Regions from separate parts of the Aliifodinibius sp. S!AR15-10 genome, predicted to be linked through region 1. Evidence: riboswitches for the same ligand, from Rfam matches in the RefSeq annotation. Region 1 holds a riboswitch; each other region holds the start of a gene.
What was found. A riboswitch is a leader RNA that binds a small molecule or an ion and turns the genes downstream of it on or off. The one in region 1 is predicted to bind thiamine pyrophosphate.

Region 1 (3,073 bases):
CCTTATCTCGCCTTTCTACTGCTAAAATAGACATTCCCTACCCATGGGTTCGGCATGAGCTACACGAAATAAAACTTATCACAAGTACCGGCGCAACGTTCAGCCATACCATTGAAATTGCGGAACCTACACCAGCCTGGTCGTTGCAGCGTGTGGGTGCTTATATTTTGCTGGGGATCTATATCGGGGTAATACCAGTAGGCCTTGGATTGCTATTCTACCCCTACCTGAAAACGTTGGGATCTAAAGGGCTCAACTTTCTGCTCACACTCACAATCGGGCTCCTCGCGTACCTGTTTATCGACACCCTGCAAGAGGGATTTGAAATATCACAGCAGACAGCCGGCGTATTCAGTGGTAACCTGCTCGTCTGGCTGACCACGGGCATTGCCTTTTTAATCATTTTTGCTGTTGGTCGCCGGGGTGGACAGGCGCCGGAAGGTCTTTCCCTGGCCACCTACCTGGCCTTCGGTATCGGGCTCCACAACCTTGGTGAAGGGCTGGCGGTCGGGGCGGCTATGGCTTCGGGTGAAGCGGCGCTGGGCTCTTTTCTCGTGGTGGGATTTACCCTTCACAACCTGACGGAGGGTATCGGTATAGCAGCGCCCCTGTTGAGCAGGAAAACCAGCTTCGGCACATTCGTCAATCTGACGCTCTTGGCGGGCCTCCCTGCGGCAGCCGGAACGCTTATCGGGGCTTTTTCATACGCACCGCACTGGGGCGCTATCCTGTTTGCCATCGGGGCGGGGGCTATCCTACAGGTTATTGTGGAAGTCGGAGTCTTTCTCACCAAAAACGCTCCTTCCAAGTCGTGGTTTACCGTTCCTAATCTTACTGGTTTTGTCTTGGGAGTCGCCATCATGTATGGCACGGCGCTGCTAGTAGCTGTTTAACCAGGACATCAGCATCATCTACGGGTGGGGAAGAATAAACCACCGATTAGGCAAGTTTCACCCGCTGATTACACAGAGTTCGCAGATCTTAGAATACTGAAAACTTGCACGCCACCTCTTCCCTTGTTATGTTGGTTCCAGCGAAAGCTGGGGGTGCTTTGTCCCTCCCTTGTGCAGGGATCGATAAGGCTGAGAAAAACTCCAGGAACTTGACTCGGTTAGTACCGACGGAAGGAAGCTTTCGGTGACACATCTTTTACGTTACAGCACTGTTTCACCAGGATTCTTCAAGTCTCCCCTCTTTCGTTGTAATTGATATCTGCAACTTATAAGGAAGAGATCACTATGTCTGATTCAGACCACCAATCCAAAGAAGATCACAGCAAAACAACGAGCCTCCATTCCGATGGAGATAGAAGCCATCCGGGCACACCTGGCAACACAGAACTGGACAGCGACATGAAACAGCCGCTGCCTGGCTCGGAAAAAGTGTTTGTGCAGGGCAGCCGCGTTGATATCAAGGTTCCCATGCGCAAAATTTCACAGGATGAAACCTCCTCCCTGTTCGGTACCGAAGCCAACCCAGACGTCTATGTTTATGACACATCCGGGCCGTATACCGATTCCCAGACTGACATTGATATCCGAAAAGGGATACCGCGCATCCGGGAGCAGTGGATTCAGGAACGGGACGATACCCGGCAGCTGGAGCAGTTTTCATCAGAATACACCCGCAAACGGAGAGATGATCCCCAGTTACCTCACCTGCAGTTTAAGCATACTCACAAACCGCGAAAGGCGAAAGATGGGCGGCGGGTCACCCAGATGCACTATGCCCGGAAAGGGATCATTACGCCCGAGATGGAGTTCATCGCCATTCGTGAGAACCAGAAACGCCAGTCCCTGGAAGACAGCGACCTGCTGGACCAGCACCCGGGGCAGCCGATGGGTGCTGAAATACCCGACACCATCACCCCGGAGTTTGTCCGTGATGAAGTGGCAAAAGGCCGGGCGATCATCCCATCCAATATCAATCACCCGGAGCTGGAACCGATGATCATCGGCCGTAATTTCCTGGTAAAGATTAATGCCAATATGGGGAATTCTGCCGTGACCTCCTCCATTGCCGAAGAAGTGGAAAAGCTGGTATGGGCGACCAGATGGGGCGCCGATACGATCATGGATCTCTCCACGGGCGATAACATCCACGAAGCACGGGAGTGGATTATCCGCAACAGCCCGGTCCCGGTGGGTACTGTTCCTATTTACCAGGCACTTGAAAAGGTGAATGGCAAAGCTGAGGAACTCAACTGGCCGATATTCCGGGATACCATTATTGAACAGGCCGAGCAGGGCGTTGACTATATGACAATCCATGCCGGCGTGCTGCTCCGATTTATTCCCAAGACAGCGGAACGGGTAACTGGCATCGTATCGCGGGGTGGGTCCATTATGGCCAAATGGTGCCTGGCGCATCACGATGAAAACTTTCTCTATACCCACTGGGACGAGATCTGTGAGATCTGTGCTGCCTATGATATTTCACTTTCTATCGGCGACGGCCTGCGTCCCGGCTCCATCGCCGATGCGAACGACGAAGCACAGTTTGCTGAATTGAAGGTTCAGGGCGACCTCACCAAGCGCGCTTGGGAGTATGACGTGCAGGTGATGAACGAAGGGCCGGGATACGTACCTATGCACATGATCAAGGAGAATATGGCGAAACAGTTGGAGTGGTGCCATGAAGCCCCATTCTATACGCTGGGTCCCCTCACTACAGACATAGCGCCCGGGTATGATCATATCACCTCGGCGATTGGGGCGGCCATGATCGGGTGGTACGGCACGGCTATGCTCTGCTATGTTACGCCGAAGGAGCACCTGGGGCTGCCCAACAAGCACGACGTGCGGGAGGGTGTGATATCCTACAAGCTTGCCGCGCATGCAGCTGACCTGGCCAAGGGACATCCCGGGGCACAGGCCCACGACAACGCGCTCTCCAAGGCCCGCTTTGAGTTCCGGTGGAACGACCAGTTTAACCTCAGCCTGGATCCGCACCGGGCCCGCGAGTATCATGACGAAACCCTGCCCAATGACGCGGCCAAAGTAGCTCATTTCTGTTCCATGTGCGGTCCCAAATTCTGCTCCATGAAAATTTCCCAGGAGGTCAGAGAATATGC
Region 2 (3,073 bases), on a different contig from region 1:
GGTTGGCAATAGGAAATGAGAAACCAGAAGTAAGAAGTGAGAAGGGGAGCGTTTAAGCCTGTACCGCGGGCATTAGCTCGCGATTTAAATTATTGTTTGATCAAAACTGGATCTCCAGCGTCAGTTCTTTCTTATCTCTTTTTACGGTAACCGTGCTTTTTTGCCCTTCTTCCAGCGTGTTCAGTACCTCCATATATTCATAGATATCCTCGGTCGGTTGTCCATCAAGGGCAATGATGACGTCACCATTTTGCAACCCCGCGGAGTGTGCAGGTCCTCCACTACTGGTTCCCGTAATTCGCATACCTGTGCCCTCGAAGCCGTAGTCAGGTGTAACTCCCAGTGTTACCCCCTTGATCATCATATCTCGTTGCTGTTCATTCTCCGGCACTTCGGTAAACACAAGCTGGTCACCTGCCAACGTATCCAGCTCTTGAAGCAGCCTTTTGGTGTGTTCAAGAACCAGGTCTTCCCCCTCATAGTTAATGTATTCAGCATCATCCGAGGGGCGGTGGTAATCAGCGTGTGTATCCGTAAAGTAGTGCAGCACAGGAATCTGCCTGTTGTAAAAGCTGGTGTGGTCACTGGCCCCGGTGCCATCCGGAATGCTGTTTATGTTTAGAGAGTCCGTGTTCACATTTGCAATAATTTGTTCCCACGCTGTAGACGAGCCAGTGCCGAAGATAAGCAGTTTGTTGTCCTGCAGCCGACCCACCATATCCAGGTTGATCATAGCTTGAATTTGAATGAGCGGGACAAGGGAGTTTTCTACGAAATATTGAGAACCCAGCAGGCCGATCTCTTCACCGGAAAAAGCGGTGAAAACCAGGCTCTTTTGGGGAGGATGATTCGAAAAATACTGGGCAAGCTCCAATATGCCGGCCGTGCCGGAGGCATTATCATCGGCCCCGTTGTGGATCTGGTTTCGCCGCCGATTAGCCAGTGAGCCAAAGGTGCCCTCCCCCAGGTGATCGTAGTGTGCGCCAATTATGATATAGGTGTCGGGGTGTTCGCGGCCTTCAATCATTCCGACCACATTTCTTGACAGGCGAACATCTCCTGAATCCCGGGAGGAACTCGCCCCATGGGGATTCCTGACATTGTCCATATTGACAGTAAACGGTTGAAAGTAGGTGCCGCCGTTTCCAAGCGGTTGGAGGTCATACTTTTGGAAGAAGTCGGCGATATAATTAGCGGCAATAGCCTCTCCGCGGGTGCCAGTTTCGCGTCCACGCAGGGAGTCGCTGGCCAGAAACGTGATATGCGTTTTGATATCATTCGGTTCAATTTCTACAGAAAGCGGCTGCAGTGGGGAATCCTGCTGTTGGCCCTGGCAACAGGACAACAATATCGTTGAGCAGAAGACTGCTAAAAAGGTTGAGAACTGTTTCATTATGATATGTTTTATTGGTGCCTCTCAAAATCGGGAATCCATCTCAAAAGACGAAACCGTTTTGTTAATGAGTTAAGCTATCAAAGATCGATTTATAGTTATTTTGTACTTGTTTACTGCTTTTCAATTCTTTTTGATTTATTTTGTCTACACGTTATATTTGCGAATCAAAATTTGACACACTCACAATGGTTGGGGGTGCTTGCAATAGCGGGCTGAGATCATACCCTAAGAACCTGAACCGGCTAACACCGGCGGAGGGAAACCTGGAGTTCTTATACTTCAGCAATTCTTGCAAGTTTACCTCCTCCTCTTATAACTAAGTAAGACGGAGGATTTATGTTTAGATTCATTTCAAGCCTTTCAGGCACAATACTATTCCTGTTTTTAATCACCAGTACAGCACTAAGTCAAACGATATCCGGCACGGTACGGGATGCCCAGACGGACAAGCCGCTGGCCGGCGCCAATATTGTCCAGGTTGGCACGCAAAACGGTACCTCTGCCGATGAGAATGGGATCTTTCGATTGCAGTTGTCAGCTGATGGTTCCCGGGCGTTAACCGTCTCTTTTATCGGCTATAAAACGAAAACGGTGGAGATCGACCAAGTGGGGGAAGATCTTGAAATTAGCTTGGTGCCCCAGTCATTCATGAGCAACGAGGTGTTTGTACGCGCCCTGCGTGTTGACGAAGCTTCGCCTATGGCCTACGAGAACCTGGAACGGGAAGAGATCGAGAAAAAGAATCTCGGCCAGGATATCCCATCGCTCGTAGGTTCAACGCCTTCGGTGACAACGACGTCAGATGCCGGCGCGGGGATCGGCTATTCCGGGGTGCGGATTCGCGGGGTGGACCCGACCAGCATCAATGTGACAATCAACGGTATTCCGCTCAATGATGCGGAATCACACGGTGTATTCTGGGTGGATCTGCCGGATTTGGCCTCATCTGTTGAAAATATCCAGATCCAGCGCGGGGTTGGGACTTCCACCCACGGGGCCGGCGCTTTCGGTGCCACGATGAACATTCAGACTTCTGTCATGTCGGCCCAGCCCTATGGTGAGGTAAATACCGGGGTTGGATCGTTTAACACACGCAAGTACAACGTGCAGCTGGGATCCGGCCTGATGGAGAACGGCTGGCAGTTTGAAGGCCGGCTTTCCAAAATCGCCTCCGACGGCTACATCGACCGCGCTTCGTCAGATCTCAAGTCATTCTACCTGAGTGGTTCCAAAAGTACGGGTCGAAGCCTTCTCAAGGTGGATATCCTTTCAGGCGTGGAGGAGACCTATCAAGCATGGAATGGCGTGCCGAAACCGATCCTTGAGGGCAATGCCCAGGGCGTTGAAGATTATATAAACGGGTTGTTTGTGGGATCCGAACAAGCCGAGCATATGCGGGAAAACGTCGGGAATCGGCAATACAACGAATTCACTTACGACGACCAGACCGACAACTACCAGCAGGATCATTACCAGGCGCACTACTCCTACCAGCTTACCGACCGCTGGAACCTCAATACCTCGCTGCATTATACCTATGGTCGCGGTTATTACGAAGAATTCCGCAATAATGATGATCTGAGCGTGTATGGTATCGGGCCGATTGAAATCGGGAATACCACGATTACCAATAGCGACCTGGTGCGCCGACGCTGGCTGAACAACCATTTCTACGGT
Region 3 (3,073 bases), on a different contig from region 1:
CGTTCTTCCGACTCGTCGGCCGCCACATCATTCGTTATCGCTATAGCCCTGTTGACGCTCTCCTCGAACTCTTCCCCCGCGTAGGTATCGATCCAATCCTGGTAGGGGTTGTCATCAGCGGCATTTTTATAAATTTCCATGCCCACTTTGCGGTAAATCCAGAAGCAGGGCAACAGGGCGGCGATATTAACCGCATTATCTTTGGTAGCTGCCGTGGAAAGCAGAAAATTGGTATATGCAAAACAGGAGGGTGATTTTTCGGGATTCATTTCCGTGCCGTATTCCTCGTAAAAATTCTGGTGCAGCTGTTGCTCCACAACCACTGCTCGGCTGGCAAAATGGAGGAAGTCGTACATCTGCTTTGTGGAGTCGGACCGGATTCCGGCCAGCGATAACGCCCTGGAGAATTCGGCTAAATAGAGCGTATCCTGTTTTAGATAAAAAATAAATACATCTTCGGGTAGCGTGCCATTGGTCAGCTCCTTGATAAACGGGAGCTCAAGAATGGCATCATAAATATGTTCGATACTAGCCCAGAGTTCGTCGGTGAATTTCATTTATGAACTTTTTCAAATTATAAATTATGTGGCCATGTGCGACGCACTTCCGAAGTGCGTCGCACATAGTGTTTGTTTACTCCCACCACTGGTAGAAATGGTGCAGGGGACCGTGTCCGTTGCCAATGGAGTACTCGCTGCCTGACTCTATGGCCCCGGAGATATATTTTTTTGCGGATTGGACTGCCTCTGGTAATGGTTCACCTTTTGCTAGTCCTGCAGCAATAGCGGAGGACAATGTGCAACCGGTTCCGTGTGTGTTTTTTGTGTGAATTCGCTCAGCTTCATACCAATAGACATCCTTACCGTTCACATCCTTTTCCCCAAGCACCAGGCAGTCTATGCTTTTTTTATCACTAAAATGCCCGCCTTTCAGCAGCACTGAATCGGGCCCAAAATCAAGCAATTTACGGGCAGCCCCCTCCATCTGCGTCCGGTCGTCGATTTTAATATCCAGCAGTGTTTCCGCTTCCGGAAGGTTTGGAGTGATATTGGTACTAAGTGGGAAAAGCTGGGTCTTCAGGGTTTCAATCGCATCGTCCTGGATCAGTTTGGCCCCGCTTTTGGCCACCATTACGGGGTCCAGCACTACGTTTCCCACATTATGTGCAGCCAATCGGTCGGCAACGGCCTCCATAATTTCACTGTTGAACAGCATGCCGATTTTGACTGCGTCTACTCCGAGATCCTCAATAACGGTATCGATCTGCAGTGAGACGAAGTCAGGCGGCAGGGCGTGGATTCCGGTTACATCAGTAGTGTTCTGTGCCGTCAATGCTGCAAAAACAGACATTCCATAGCAACCCATGGCCGAAAAAGCTTTGAGGTCGGCCTGCACGCCGGCACCCCCACCGCTGTCGGATGTAGCGATCGTTAGCGCTCGGGCATATTGTTTTGATGGCTTACTCATAGGTCAAACAGCAGTGGATTTGATTATTTGCTGTTTACCGATAGAAGGGGAGAGTAATTCTGTCGTTTCCCTCCGCTGGTGCTAACCAGGTCAAGTGTTGAGGATGTTATCTCAGCCTTCCGAAATAATGGAAAGCACTCCTAACGACAAACAGCAGTCATTAAATGAACGAAATGATGTTACCTAAAAACTCAGGGCTTTGCAAGCTTTTGAAAAAGCGTAATTCGTAATGCGTAATGAGTAATTTTTTACTAGCTATTAAACGGAATAACGAGAACCTCACGCATCACTACGTGTCTTCCGGCATCTGGCTTTCTACAAGGGACTTAAACTGCTCATAGTTGCGAGGCAGCTGTTGCACCTGGATACCGTTGATAAAGAAACTTGGAGTAGAATTAACCCCCATGTTGACGCCTTCCTGTTTTTGCTCCATAACAGTTTTTTGCGTCTCACCGGAGTTCAGGTCGTTTTTGAACTGATCGAGGTCAAGTCCCAGTTCCTTGGCATACCCGACGAAAACTGACTGTGGGTTCCCCGAACTGGACCAGCTGTCTTGATTTTCGAATAACATATCGTGCATCGCCTTGAACTTTCCCTGGTTGCGGGCAGCCTCTGCAGCCCGGGCAGCTAATGCCGCAAACTGGTGGCTGTTCAGTGGGAAATAGCGGTATTCAACGGCAACTTTACTTCCCAGTTCTTGTTTCAATTTTTCAACAATGGGGTGGTAATATGCGCAAGCCGGACATTGATAATCGCTGAATTCAGTTATTACCACATCGGCTTTACTGCTGCTATTACTGCTTTGGGCATATGCTCCCATCACAGAAGCAGAAAGAATAACGATACTGAGTGAAAGAACTCGTAAAAATGTATGCATGGACCTGTATCTGGTGTTTAGATTCGTTAAAGCTTAATCATACTAAAATGCTTGGTCAACACTTTTTTCAAGATTTTAACAGCTTCTTGTATTTCCTGTTTCGTCGTCTCTTTACCTAACGAAACACGGATGAATTCTCGTACCTCCTGTTCATCGCGACCCAGTGCCACCATGCTGGACGCCGGTTTCTCGGAACCCACCGAGCATGCACTACCTGTTGAAATAGCCAATCCATGCCTGTTGCACTCAATCATGGCATACTGCCCCTCCATACCGTGGACCCGAAGTCCAATAATATTGGGAAGCCCTTCAGAGTCGCCCTCTATAGCAACATCAAATTCACTGTCGGCCATCAGTTTTATAAACTGGTTGCGCAGTTCTCGTTCGCGCTGCAGCTCTTCTTCCCGGATTTTAACAATATCGTTGGCAGCTGCCATAAACGCACCCACGCCGGGTACATTCACCGTTCCGGAAGCAAATCCTTTTTCCTGGGTGGTGCCGGGGATGACGGACTTCCAGCTCAGTGATGGATTGATGTAGGCAGCGCCCACCCCTTTGGGACCATAAATTTTGTGGGCTGAAATAGAGATCGCATCAAGGCCTGCTTTTTTTACATCCACCGGAATTTTGCCGAAAGTTTGCACGCAATCACTGTGAAAGAGGATCTCATGCTTATTCAGCAGCTCCCCAATCGTTCTCAAATCCTGTATGGTTCCGATTTCGGAGTTG

Region 2: it holds a riboswitch for thiamine pyrophosphate, as region 1 does, so the genes downstream of both, NC796_RS17260 (TonB-dependent receptor) here and thiC (phosphomethylpyrimidine synthase ThiC) in region 1, are expected to answer to the same signal.
Region 3: it holds a riboswitch for thiamine pyrophosphate, as region 1 does, so the genes downstream of both, thiD (bifunctional hydroxymethylpyrimidine kinase/phosphomethylpyrimidine kinase) here and thiC (phosphomethylpyrimidine synthase ThiC) in region 1, are expected to answer to the same signal.

Annotation. Positions count from the first base shown of each region.
Region 1 is NZ_JAMQKA010000010.1:90,234-93,306, reverse strand. It holds gene NC796_RS08830 (ZIP family metal transporter) at 1-893, shown strand, start outside; TPP riboswitch at 1,033-1,146, shown strand; gene thiC (phosphomethylpyrimidine synthase ThiC) at 1,353-3,073, shown strand, end outside.
Region 2 is NZ_JAMQKA010000030.1:25,904-28,976, forward strand. It holds gene NC796_RS17250 (M14 family metallopeptidase) at 1-19, shown strand, start outside; gene NC796_RS17255 (M28 family peptidase) at 101-1,393, opposite strand; TPP riboswitch at 1,578-1,673, shown strand; gene NC796_RS17260 (TonB-dependent receptor) at 1,733-3,073, shown strand, end outside.
Region 3 is NZ_JAMQKA010000048.1:19,484-22,556, reverse strand. It holds gene tenA (thiaminase II) at 1-557, opposite strand, end outside; gene thiD (bifunctional hydroxymethylpyrimidine kinase/phosphomethylpyrimidine kinase) at 634-1,467, opposite strand; TPP riboswitch at 1,518-1,619, opposite strand; gene NC796_RS21325 (thioredoxin domain-containing protein) at 1,757-2,344, opposite strand; gene NC796_RS21320 (IscS subfamily cysteine desulfurase) at 2,371-3,073, opposite strand, start outside.